One region of the Pseudomonas sp. GW821-FHT09C10 genome, then DNA from elsewhere that is predicted to be linked to it. Evidence: predicted binding sites of a transcription regulator. Region 1 holds the regulator's gene; each other region holds the start of a gene.

Region 1 (4,284 bases):
ATGTGCTCAAGTACGGCGCGAACAACATCGCACTGGTGAGCATGGACAGCTACCGCATCGGCGCCCAGGAACAGCTCAAGACCCTGGGCCGTATCCTCAATGTGCCGGTCACCCACGTCGACCCGGGCCAGTCCCTGGCCAACGCGCTCGATCCGTTGCTGCGCAAGCGCGTGGTGCTGATCGACACCGCCGGCCTGCAGGCCAGCGATCCGGCGTTGCGCCTGCAACTGGAAAGCCTGGCCGGGCGTGGCATCAAGTCGAAAAATTACCTGGTGCTTGCAACCACCAGCCAGAAACAGGTTCTTACCGCTGCGTACCATAGCTACAAGCGTTGCGGTCTGGCCGGCTGCATCCTGACTAAACTGGATGAAACCGCCAGCCTGGGCGAAGTGTTGAGCCTGGCTATCAGCCATGAACTACCGGTTGCCTACCTGACCGACGGGCCGCGGATCCCGGATGATTTGCATCTGCCGCGCCGTCATCAGCTGGTCAGCCGCGCCGTCAGCGTGCAAATGCAAGAAGAGCCTAGCGAGGAAGCGATGGCCGATATGTTCGCCGACCTTTACCACAACCCGGCAAAACGGGTGGGTTGAGGTGCGATGAACACCGTGAAATGTACCTACATCGATGGTCTGCAAGCGATTCACGCGGCCAAGCCATGTAGCCTGCGTCTAAGCAAGACAAGGTAAAGAAATAAAATGGGCAGCATGCATCCCGTACAGGTGATCGCGGTGACCGGCGGCAAAGGTGGCGTCGGGAAAACTAACGTGTCAGTGAATTTGTCCCTGGCCCTGGCAGAGCTTGGCCGTCGCGTCATGCTGCTGGATGCTGACCTGGGGCTGGCGAACGTCGACGTTCTGCTGGGACTGACGCCCAAACATACCCTGGCCGATGTGATCGAGGGGCGCTGTGAGCTGCGCGACGTGCTGCTCCAGGGCCCTGGCGGGATCCGCATCGTGCCGGCCGCCTCCGGTACCCAGAGCATGGTGCACCTGAGCCCGGCGCAGCATGCCGGCCTGATCCAGGCATTCAGTGACATTGGCGACAACCTCGACGTGCTGGTGATCGACACCGCCGCCGGGATCGGCGAGTCCGTGGTCAGCTTCGTGCGCGCGGCGCAGGAAGTCTTGTTGGTGGTCTGCGATGAACCCACCTCGATCACCGACGCCTACGCCCTGATCAAACTGCTTAACCGTGACTACGGCATGAACCGCTTCCGCGTCCTGGCCAACATGGCCCAGAGCCCGCAGGAAGGCCGCAACCTGTTCGCCAAGTTGACCAAGGTCACGGATCGCTTTCTCGATGTCGCCTTACAATACGTCGGTGCAGTTCCCTACGACGAGTGTGTGCGCAAGGCTGTGCAAAAGCAGCGTGCAGTCTACGAAGCGTTCCCTCGTTCCAAGTGCGCATTGGCGTTCAAGGCTATTGCCCAGAAGGTCGATACCTGGCCGTTGCCTGCCAACCCTCGGGGGCATCTGGAGTTTTTCGTCGAGCGATTGGTGCATCAGACGAGTGCAGGACCGGTGCTATGACAGCGAACGGCTATAACGCTTACAAGAAATCTGCCCGTGACAGCCAGGGCGAGTTGATCGAGCGCTATGCGCCACTGGTCAAGCGCATCGCCTATCACCTGCTGGCACGTCTGCCCGCCAGCGTCCAGGTCGAAGACCTGATCCAGGCGGGCATGATCGGTCTGCTCGAAGTGTCGACCAAGTACGACGCGAGCAAGGGCGCGAGCTTCGAGACGTATGCGGGTATCCGCATCCGTGGCGCGATGCTCGACGAAGTGCGCAAGGGTGACTGGGCGCCGCGTTCGGTGCACCGCAATACACGCATGGTCAGTGACGCAATTCGTGCAATTGAAGCAAAAACCGGTCGCGACGCTAAAGATCACGAAGTTGCGGCCGAACTCCAATTGAGTCTCGACGATTATTACGGGATTTTGAACGATACCTTGGGCAGCCGCCTGTTCAGTTTCGACGACCTGTTGCAGGACGGCGAACACGAAGGGCTGCACGAGGACGGCGCGAGCGCGCATATGGAGCCGTCCCGTGACCTGGAAGATGAGCGTTTCCAGGGCGCGTTGGCGGACGCCATTGCCAACTTGCCGGAGCGCGAGCGGTTGGTATTGGCGCTGTACTACGACGAAGAGCTGAACCTCAAGGAAATCGGTGAGGTCCTGGGGGTCAGCGAATCCCGTGTCAGCCAGTTGCATAGCCAGTGCGCGGCCCGCTTGCGGGGGCGTCTGGGAGAGTGGCGAGCGCGCTGACAGGCAGTGTGGGGAGCATTGCAAAGCGATACCGCGAAGGTGATAGGCCTTCGCGGGCTCGGGCCGTGGTGCCCTTGGCAGTCCTTTTTGTGTAATGCCTGTTGATTGAAATGGCGCGTCCAGGTGCTGGGCGCGTTTAAGACTGCTTGGAGGTCGAATTGGACAAGAACATGAAAATCCTCATCGTTGATGACTTCTCAACGATGCGGCGGATCATAAAAAACCTGTTGCGTGACCTTGGGTTCACAAACACGGTCGAGGCGGATGACGGCCTTACGGCGATTCCGATCCTCAACAGCGGGAGCATCGACTTTCTGGTAACGGACTGGAACATGCCGGGCATGACCGGCATCGACTTGTTGCGCCACGTGCGTGCCGACGAAAAATTGCGCAGCCTTCCCGTGTTGATGGTGACCGCCGAAGCCAAGCGTGAACAGATCATCGAAGCCGCCCAGGCCGGGGTCAACGGTTACGTGGTCAAACCATTCACTGCACAGGCCTTGAAAGAGAAGATCGAAAAGATCTTCGAACGCATCCACGGCTGATGCCATCGCGGGGGAGCTATGGAGCATAAAGAAACGTCACAGGGAGACTTTGAGTCGACCCTGAAAAAGCATGCTCACCAGTTGGTTGACAGCCTTGAAAAAGGCCAGTTCGGCGACGCGGTGCAGTTGATCCATGAGCTCAACCAGACCCGTGACCGCGGCCTGTACCAGGAAGTGGGCAAGCTCACACGCGAGCTGCACAGCGCGATCGTCAATTTCCAGATTGACCCGCACATGCCCCAGGCCGAAGAGATTTCGCAGATCACCGACGCCACCGAACGCCTGTCCTATGTGGTCAGGCTGACCGAGGCGGCGGCTAACCGCACCATGGACCTGGTGGAAAACGCCACGCCCCTGGTCAACGGCATGGCCACGGAAGCCCACGCCCTGAGCGTTGACTGGGGCCGCTTCATGCGCCGTGAAGTCGGTGCGGAAGAGTTTCGTGAGCTGGCCCGTCGGGTCGAAGGGTTCTTGTCACGCAGCGAGCAGGAAAACCGCATGGTTTCCAGCAACCTCAATGACATTCTGCTCGCCCAGGATTACCAGGACCTGACCGGTCAGGTGATCAAGCGTGTGACCCAGTTGGTCACCGAAGTGGAAAGCAACCTGCTCAAATTGGTACTCATGGCCGGCCAGGTCGACCGTTTTGCCGGCATCGAACATGACCGCGAAGCGATCCTCTCTGAAAAAGATCCACAAAAACATCTCGCCAAGGGTGAAGGTCCGCAGATTCATGCCGATAAACGTGAAGACGTTGTGTCAGGTCAGGATGACGTAGATGACCTGTTATCCAGTTTAGGCTTCTAAGGAGCACCCACATGAGCTTCGGCGCCGATGAAGAGATCCTTCAGGATTTCCTTGTAGAGGCCGGCGAAATTTTAGAGCAACTGTCCGAACAACTGGTCGAGCTGGAAAGCCGCCCGGATGATGCGAACCTGCTCAATGCAATTTTTCGCGGTTTTCATACTGTAAAAGGGGGCGCCGGCTTCCTCCAGCTCCATGAGCTGGTGGAGTGCTGCCACATCGCCGAGAACGTGTTCGACATCCTGCGCAAGGGTGAGCGTCACGTTGATTCGGAGTTGATGGACGTGATTCTCGAAGCACTGGATGCGGTCAACGGCATGTTCAGCGAAGTGCGCGAGCGTGCCCCGATCACCGCAGCCACTCCGGAACTGCTGGCCGCCCTGGCGCGCTATGCAGAGCCGGCCGACACCTCGGCAGCGCCGGTGGTCGAAGCCGCACCCGAGCCGGAACCGGTGGCGGAGCCTGATGTGACGGACAGCGAGTTCGAGCAACTGCTCAGCTCCCTCAGTGCCGTCAAGGCCGAAGCCGAAGCGCCGGCTGCGGTTGCCCCGGCTGCCCCGGCTGCCGCGCCGACCAGCGAGGACATTACCGACGCTGAGTTCGAGTCCCTGCTCGATCAATTGCACGGCAAGGGCCAGTTCGCTGCCGACGCCGTGGCGCCTGCCG
Region 2 (4,284 bases), on a different contig from region 1:
ATGCTGTTGGCGACAATCGCCGTGACCAGGCCGATGCCCATCAAGCCGAGCTTGGGCAGGCCGAACATGCCTTCGATCAGCGCATGGTTGAGCAGGTAGTTGACCACTGTACCGCCGAGGCTGATCACCATCACCGGAGTGGCTTTGCCGATGGCGCTGGTAAAACCGCGCAGGGCCATGAAGCTCAGGTAGCCGGGCAGTGCAAACGGCAGCATGGTCAGAAACTGCCCGGCCGAATGTACGTTGGTCTCGGTCTGGCCGAACATCAGCAGCACTGGCTTGAGGTTCCACAGCAGCAGGGCCGCCGCCAGGGCCATCAGCCAGGCCAGCCACAGCCCGGCCTGGGTCAGGCGGGTGGCGCCTTCGATATCGCCCGCGCCGTGGCGGATCGCAACCAAGGTGCCCACGGCGGCAATCACGCCGATGCAGAAAATCGCGACGAACGAATAGCTCGCCGCACCCAGGCCGCCACCGGCCAGGGCTTCGGGGCTCAGACGCGCCATCATCAGGGTGTCAGTCAACACCATCAGCATGTGCGCCAACTGTGAGGCAATCAACGGCCCTGACAGCCGCAGAATGGCCCAGAGTTCGGTACGTGCCGGATGCTGCATGATCATCACGCTCAAAAAGTCAGAGGGTTGGGGAAGGGTTGATTCTCGGCGCTCTTAGCTCATTGCACAAAGGGATAAATGCGATCGTTTGCATGATTAAAACTCATGCCTGATTGATTCTGGTAGGGTTTCAGTATTGCGCTGTCGGAGCTTCCTCATGTCTCGTCGTCTTCCTCCTCTTTATGCCTTGCGCGCGTTTGAAGCGGCCTCCCGACACAGCTCTTTCACCCGTGCCGCCGAGGAATTGTCCATCACCCAAAGTGCGGTGAGCCGACATATCCGCACGCTTGAAGAGCATTTCGCCTGCCGCCTGTTCCAGCGCAACGGCCGCACCTTGCAACTCACCGAGGCGGCCCGTCTGTTGTTGCCCGGTGTGCGCGAAGGGTTCGCGGCGCTGGAGCGCGCCTGCCATACCTTGAATACCGAAGATGACATCCTGCGTATGAAGGCCCCCTCCACATTGACCATGCGCTGGCTGCTGGCGCGACTCAGCCGCTTCCGGGCGCTGCAGCCGGGCAATGAGGTGCAACTGACCAGCGCCTGGATGAGCGTGGACGAGGTGGACTTCAATCAGGAACCTTTCGACTGCGCGGTGCTGCTGAGCGATGGGCGTTTTCCAGCGGATTGGGAGGCCAGTTACCTGTTTCCGGAGCTGTTGATTCCTGTCGGTGCGCCGAACCTGCTGGAGGATGGGCCTTGGGACGCTGCGCGCCTGGCCACCGCCGAATTGCTGCACCCCACGCCCGACCGGCGCGACTGGCGCAATTGGCTGGCGCGCATGCAACTGTCGTCCCAGGTGTCGCTCAAGGGCGGGCAGGTGTTCGACACCCTGGAACTGGGCATGATCGCCGCTGCGCGGGGCTACGGCGTGTCCATGGGCGATTTGCTGATGGTGGCTGAGGACGTCGCCCAAGGACGATTGAGCCTGCCGTGGCCGACGGCGGTGGCCAGTGGGGAAAATTACTACCTGGTCTGGCCCAAAACCCGCCCTGGCGGCGAGCGCTTGCGACGGCTGGCGGAATTTCTGCAAGGCGAGGTGCAGGCGATGGTGTTGCCTGCGGTCGAACGCCTCGACTGAATGCTTGGCGGCGTTGGTTCGCAACCGTTTGCGTGATACCCCTGTGAAGCGCTCAAGTATTGCTGCGGCCAGCCGAAGTAGGTGTGTTGGAACTATCGTGCACCAATGTTTCCCATCAGATAATTTGCCGAGCAGCGCTATGAGATCAGGATGATCCTGGCCTCGGCCAGGAGCTGTCATGTCTCAACCTCGCGCCCGGATTGCCTCCCAGTTAGGCCTCGCGTTAGCCGTGATTCTGGCTGTCGTTATCAGCGGCAGTACGGTATTTGCCTTGCGTTCCCTTGACTCCGCCAACCTCGACACCCGCGAGGAGCACCTGGCCAGCGAGGCGCGCCTGCTCGCCGACCAACTCAATACCTTCCACAGCACCTTGCGCGAGAGCACTCAGCGTTTGAGCGGACTGTTTGAAAAACGCTTCGGCGCCGGGTTGAGCGTGCATGTGGACCAACCCGTGAGCGTGGCCGGTGTTCAGACGCCCAGCCTGTACCTGGGCAACGAGGTGTTGAACAACAACTTTGATGAGGTGGACGAGTTCAAACAAATGTCCGGCGGCGTGGCCACCGTATTTGTGCGCAGTGGCGACGACTTCATCCGTATCAGCACGTCCCTGACCAAGCAGGATGGCAACCGCGCTATCGGCACCGTCCTCGACCGTCAGGGCCCGGCCTATCAACGTGTTGTGGGTGGGCAGACCTATATCGGCAGGGCGGTGTTGTTCGATCGTTCCTACATGACCCAATACAGCCCGGTGCGTGACAGCGGCGGTAAGGTTATCGCCGTGCTGTTCATCGGTTTTGACTACACCGATGCGCAGAATGCCCAATTCGAAAACCTCAAGCGCTTCCGAATCGGCCAGACCGGCTCCCTTGCGCTGCTGGATGAGCAAAAGCACTGGCTGGTGCCACCCGCCGGCGTGCAGGCGTTGGATCAATCGGTGCCGGTGATGCTGGACCTGGCCAAGACCCCGGGCAAAGGTCGCTTCTGGAGCGACAAGAACGAAGATTTTTATAGCGTTTCGGTACCGTTCGAAGGCGGCCCATGGGCCGTGGTCGCGAGCATGCCGAAAGCTGAAATCCGCGCGGTGACCTGGGCCGTGGGTATTCGCCTGGTGATCGGCAGCGTGCTGGCGATGTTGCTGGCGGTGGGCGCCACGGTCTGGCTGCTGCGCAGCAAGTTGCAGCCCCTGAGTGACCTGGTGCGTCAGGCCGAGGCCCTGGGTGCGGGCGATCTGAGCGCACGTTTGAACGTGTCCAGCCATGACGAAATCGGCCAACTGGCACGCAGCTTCAACCAGATGGGCGAAGCGCTGTCGACCATGGTCTCCCATATCCGTAACGCAGCCGAAGAGGTCAACAGCCGCGCCCAGGCCTTGTCCGGTTTGTCCGGCGGTGCCTATGAGGGCATGGAGCAGCAGTCCGGCGAGATCACCAGCATGGCCGGCGCGGTAGAGGAGTTCAGCGCCACGTCGTTGAATATCGCCGACAACATGGGCAATACCGAACGCCTGGCCCAGGAAAACGCCCAGCAGACCCGCATTGGTCGCACCTCGATGCAGGAAGCGTCGTCGTCCCTGGAACACATTGCCACCGCTCTGAACAGCACGGCCACGGTGATCAACACCCTCGGCCAGCGCTCCCAGGAAATCGGCGGGATCGTCGGCGTGATCACCTCGATTGCCGAACAGACCAACTTGCTGGCGCTCAACGCCGCCATTGAAGCCGCCCGCGCAGGGGAGCAAGGCCGTGGGTTTGCCGTGGTGGCCGACGAAGTACGTAACCTGGCGTCGCGTACCCGTGAAGCCACCGATGAAATTTCCGGCATGATCCAGAGCATCCAGAAGGAAACCGGCAACGCCATCAGCACGATGGAGCAAGGCAACGCGCTGATGCAGGAAGGCCTGTCGCGCAACGCCGATGTGGCCTCGGCCCTGGCGCGTATCGACGAGCAAAGCCGCTCGGCCGGTCAGCAGTTCGCGGCCATCACCACCGCCACCCAGGAGCAGAGCAGCACCGCGACCCTGCTCAGCAGCAACCTGCAGAGCATTGCGCTGGCCAACAGCGAGCAGCGTGAAGTGGTTTCCAACCTGGCGATTACCGCCAAGGAACTGGAGACGTTGGCGGCGAGCCTGCGCCATGAAGTGGATCGCTTTCGCTGAACCACCGCTGTACACAATGTGGGAGGCCTGTCGCTCCCACATTTGGCTTTGCGCCAAGTTTAAGTGATCGCCGCCGGGCGGTATTGCAGGGCCTCTTTCAGGTGGTCGCGGGTGATGGTCTCTACCTGATCCAGATCCGCCAGGGTGCGTGCCACCTTGAGCAGTCGATGGGCCGCGCGCAGCGATAGGGTCAGTCGTTCACAGGCCGTTTCCAGCCAGCTTTCATCCACCTTCGCGAGCTTGCAGTGCTCGCGCAGCCCCGGCAGATCAAGAAAGGCATTCGCACAGCCCTGGCGCCTTTGCTGATGCTCGCGAGCCTGGGCGACCCGCGCTGAGGCATGGGCGGTATCCTCGCCCGCCTGTTGGATCGGGTTCAGTGCCGTCGTTTCCCTCGCCACGGTCAGGTGCAAGTCAATCCGGTCCAGCAGCGGCCCCGAGAG
Region 3 (4,284 bases), on a different contig from region 1:
CCTCGCCGCCGAAAAAGGCGTAACCGCCGGGCAACTGGCATTGGCCTGGGTACTGGCACAGGGTGATTACCTGATCCCCATTCCGGGCACCAAGCAGCGCAAGTATCTGGAAGAAAACGTAGCCGCCCTGGACATCACATTGAGCCCGGCCGAGCTGGCGGCACTGGCATCTGTGTTCCCGGCGGGCGCTGCGGCGGGGCCACGCTACCCCGAGGCGTCCATGGGGCTGGTGCACCAATAACGCTCAACCCGGGCGCAGCCGTCGAGGCCGCGCCCAGGAAATATTCTGCACCATGACCGGCTACGGCAGCGGGAACGTTTCGGCGCGTGCGTCCACGTAATGGAAAGGCCTGATAGGCAATCAGGATTATCTGACAACCCTCGTGAAGGACTCACTTATGCTCTCTGCGCTCACCTCCCAAACCGTTCCTACGGCTCGGTCCGCCGTTGCTACGGCTCACGACAAGCCTGAACCTTCGCCCTATGACCCGCCCACCGACCTGACGCCAGGCCTCTACAATGAACGTTCCCACACCCTGCATATCGACGGCGATATCAAGTTCGGCCGGTTAATCGTATGGAATACATCAGACCCCGAAAACCCGAAGATCGAGTTGAATCTGCTGACGGTGGAAACCGGTGACGGCGCGGATTGCGTACACGTGCGCAACTGGCCGGGCAACCGGCTGCAGGTGTGTATCAACGGCAAGTCATATGGTTTCGACAATCACGTCAAACAAGGCCCGCCACAGGGCCTTTGGATCGAGACCAAAGGCGGCAATGACACGGTGATCATCGACGATGACGTCAAGCTGCGGGTGGACATTGAAGGCGGCGATGGCCATGACTACATCCAGGCCGGAGGCGGCAGGAGCAGATTGTACGGCGGCAATGGTAACGATGTGCTGCGACTGGGCAGCGGCCTGGGCCTTGCAGCCGGCAACGACGGTGACGACACGATCATCGGCGGAAGCGGCAATGCCGTGATGTACGGTAATAACGGCAAGGATCGTCTCTATGCCGGATATGGTCCCTCGACCAAGCAGAGCTACCTGGATGGGGGTGATGGCAATGACCACCTCTACGCCGGCAGCGGGCACACCGTTGCCCATGGCGGCAACGGCAATGATGATCTTATCGGGCATGACCGCACGACCTTCTACACCGGCAAAGGCCGCGACCGTATCTGGAATAACCGGCGCAAGGATCTGATTTACGCCAATGCCCATGACCGGTTCGACCGCAGCAAAGGCTCGACTTTCACCGAGGTCAAACCCAGCAACGCCGGCAAGCAAGCGTTTACCGTGGCCGAAGGAACGCTGGGATTCAACCAGCAAGTGAGCGATGACCTCGAGTTTCTACGCAGTTCGCCGCTTGGCCAGCAAGCCCTGGCGAAAATGGACGAACTGGCGGAGATCAATGGCGCAAAGGTCGAGATCAGGCAGGTGACCTTAGGTTACACCAGCTACGATTTTGGCAGCGCTGAGTCGGATAGCCAGACGTCCGAGGAAGAGGAAAACATCGATGAGACACAATATGGCACCCTCAAGGACGGCGTTCCCGGCGCCCGCGCCAGGCATGCCTCGATCGCCTATGACCCCTACGCAGTCCTTGAGAGTACTGACCGCACCAACACCCTGGTGCCCGTCACCACCCTGTTCCATGAAAACGGCCATGCGTTCAATGGCGCCAACGGCACATTCCTCGGCGGTGAAGACAAAGAGCAGTTGCAATCCGGAGCGTGGGTGCCGGTTCGAAATGACGAACGCCAGGTCATTGGCATTCCCAGCAACGCAACACCCGCAGACCTCGACAACGACCCGTCTACGCCGCCGAGCACGGTCAATCCGCGACCTTTCATGGAGAACGCCTTGAACCAGGAGATGGGTAAACCGCTAAGAAAAACACACAAATTCGAGCACAGTGATCAGGGCGACGGCATCTGATGAGCCGGGCGTAGCGAGCCGGCGGCCGGCCTCGCTACGTGCCCGCCCAATAAACTTTGCACCATGGTACCTAAAGACGTGCCAACCCCCGCCGATACCCCTACGAAGCTCCAAAAAAGCCGCGTCGATAATAAACGCTTCGTAAGGACGACCCCATGCCCCCACTGCGTTCCATCCAAGCCCGCTATACCCTGTTCCTGGTGCTGTTCGTCCTGGTGTTGTTCGTGTTGACGGTCGTCGGCATCGGCCAACTGGTCGCGCCCACGCTGCGCCATACCGAGGAACAGGTGGTGCTCAACCGCATCAGTGAGGTGGCCGAGCAGATCCAGGGCGAACTCAACAAGGTTCAGTCCCAGCAACGCACCATCACCCAGACCATTCCCCTGCTCGACAGCGATGCCATCGACAAGGTCCTGCCGGGCCTGGTCGATCAATATGGTGAGCTGAAGGTCTTCGGCGGCGGTATCTGGCCGCTGCCCAACCAGCGCACGCCGGGGCGCAACAAGCACAGCACCTTCTGGCACCGCGATGCCTCGGGCAAGCTGGCAGTGAACACCTTCTGGAACAGCGACCCCGCCCCCAACTATTACGACCAGAGCTGGTACAAGGGCGGCCTCGCGTCGCCACGTGGCCAATGTGCCTGGGCCGCGGCCTACAAGGACGACGCCAGCCAGGAGCCGCGTACCAACTGCGCCATGGCGATCCAGCGTGACGGCGCGGCGTATGGCGTGGCCACCATCGACGTGACCCTGGGCTTCTTCAACGAACTGGTAGCCAGCAAGGAAAAGGACATCGGCGGGCAGATGCTGATCGTCGAAGGCGACGGCAAGATCATCAGCAACAGCACGCGCCTGAGCAGCCCGGTGGTGTTGAAGAACATCAGTGAATTGACCGGCACCTCGGCCTTTGCCGCCCAGGTCAGCAAGGCCCTGGCCCATCGCGACCAGGCCTTGCAGCGCAACGAGTTCGACAACCAGGGCGTGGCCAGCACCTTCTACATGCGTCCCATCGAAGGCACGCCGTGGTTCCTCGCCACCGCCCTGCCCACCTCGCTGATCACGGCCCAACGCGATGACGTACTCGGCAGCCTGGCCCTGTTGCAGATCCCCATGGTGTTGCTGCTGGTGCTGCTGGCGGTGTATGCGATTCGCCAATTGGTGCAGCGCATGAAAATCCTGAAGGCCAACATCGATGCACTGTCCACCGGCGATGCCGATCTGACGCGGCGCATCACCATCCGCGCCGAAGACGAACTGGGTGCCATCGGCCATTCGGTGAATCGCTTTATCGTCTACCTGCAAGACATGATCGGCGAAGTAACCCAGGCCACCGGCGCCATGTCATCGGGCCTTGAGCAATTGCAGCAAACCTCGGCGCACACCAACAGCATCCTGGTGCGCCACGCCTCGGAGACCGACCAGACCGTTACCGCCATCACCGAGATGAGCTCCACCGCCGATACGGTGGCGCAGAACGCGGCGCAAACCGCTTCGTTCACCCAGCGCGCCAACGAACACGCCGACCGCTCCCGCGTGGTGGTGGGTGAAGCGTCCACCAGCGTCAGTGCACTGATCGGCGAAGTCGCCAGCGCCACCCACACCGTCGAGAACATGCGCCAGGACGCCGCGCGCATCACCGAAACCCTCGGCGTGATCGGCGCAATTGCCGGCCAGACCAACCTGCTGGCCCTCAACGCCGCGATTGAAGCCGCGCGGGCCGGCGAGCAGGGTCGTGGTTTTGCGGTGGTGGCCGACGAAGTCCGCGCCCTGGCGGCGCGTACCCAGGCCAGCACTTCGCAGATCAATGAAATGCTTGCGCGCCTGACCACCGGTGTCAGTTCTTCGGTGGCGGCCATGGAGAACACCCAGGCCAGCTGCCAGTCGGCGGCGGATGCCACGGCACGGGTGAATACCGGCCTCGACGAGATGGCCGGTTCGGTCAGCCATATCAACGACCTCAGCACCCAGATCGCCACCGCTGCCGAGCAGCAAAGCGCGGTGACCGAGGAGATCAACCGCAGCATGGTGCATATCCGACATATGGTCGAAGAGCTGGTGCAGAGCGGCCATGCCACGCAAACCAATACACAAAGCCTGCTGGACGCCAATGGCCGGGTGATTGCGTTGATGGGCCGGTTCAAGGTGCGCTGATAAATGGCTGAAACACTCCCGTGCAATGTGCGGGAGTGGGACTATTCTGACAGTTCACAGCCACACAGGAGGTGTGCCATGCGCGCTGTCGAGCAGTCGGTCCGCTTGGATCGGATCAGTCAGGAACGTTTTATCCAGGCCCCTATCAATGCCGTCTACGACTATGTGACCCAACCGGATCGCTGGCA

What was found. The regulator FliA, encoded in region 1, starts transcription of late flagellar genes. The targets are predictions, from matches to a motif close to CTAAAGTTTNNNNNNNNNNNGCCGNTAA.
Region 2: the regulator FliA is predicted to act here: its motif matches at 1,741-1,768, upstream of AC07OT_RS09915 (methyl-accepting chemotaxis protein).
Region 3: the regulator FliA is predicted to act here: its motif matches at 2,017-2,044, upstream of AC07OT_RS02825 (methyl-accepting chemotaxis protein).

What each region holds. Positions count from the first base shown of each region.
Region 1 covers NZ_JBWKPE010000012.1:27,455-31,738, reverse strand. The annotation lists gene flhF (flagellar biosynthesis GTPase FlhF) at 1-593, shown strand, start outside; gene fleN (flagellar synthesis regulator FleN) at 699-1,532, shown strand; gene fliA (RNA polymerase sigma factor FliA) at 1,529-2,269, shown strand; gene AC07OT_RS21645 (chemotaxis response regulator CheY) at 2,440-2,814, shown strand; gene AC07OT_RS21640 (protein phosphatase CheZ) at 2,833-3,621, shown strand; gene AC07OT_RS21635 (chemotaxis protein CheA) at 3,633-4,284, shown strand, end outside.
Region 2 covers NZ_JBWKPE010000004.1:127,330-131,613, reverse strand. The annotation lists gene AC07OT_RS09925 (NorM family multidrug efflux MATE transporter) at 1-617, opposite strand, end outside; gene AC07OT_RS09920 (LysR substrate-binding domain-containing protein) at 769-1,689, shown strand; gene AC07OT_RS09915 (methyl-accepting chemotaxis protein) at 1,868-3,844, shown strand; gene AC07OT_RS09910 (YifB family Mg chelatase-like AAA ATPase) at 3,904-4,284, opposite strand, start outside.
Region 3 covers NZ_JBWKPE010000001.1:600,343-604,626, forward strand. The annotation lists gene AC07OT_RS02815 (aldo/keto reductase) at 1-241, shown strand, start outside; gene AC07OT_RS02820 (M91 family zinc metallopeptidase) at 399-1,946, shown strand; gene AC07OT_RS02825 (methyl-accepting chemotaxis protein) at 2,102-4,096, shown strand; gene AC07OT_RS02830 (SRPBCC family protein) at 4,175-4,284, shown strand, end outside.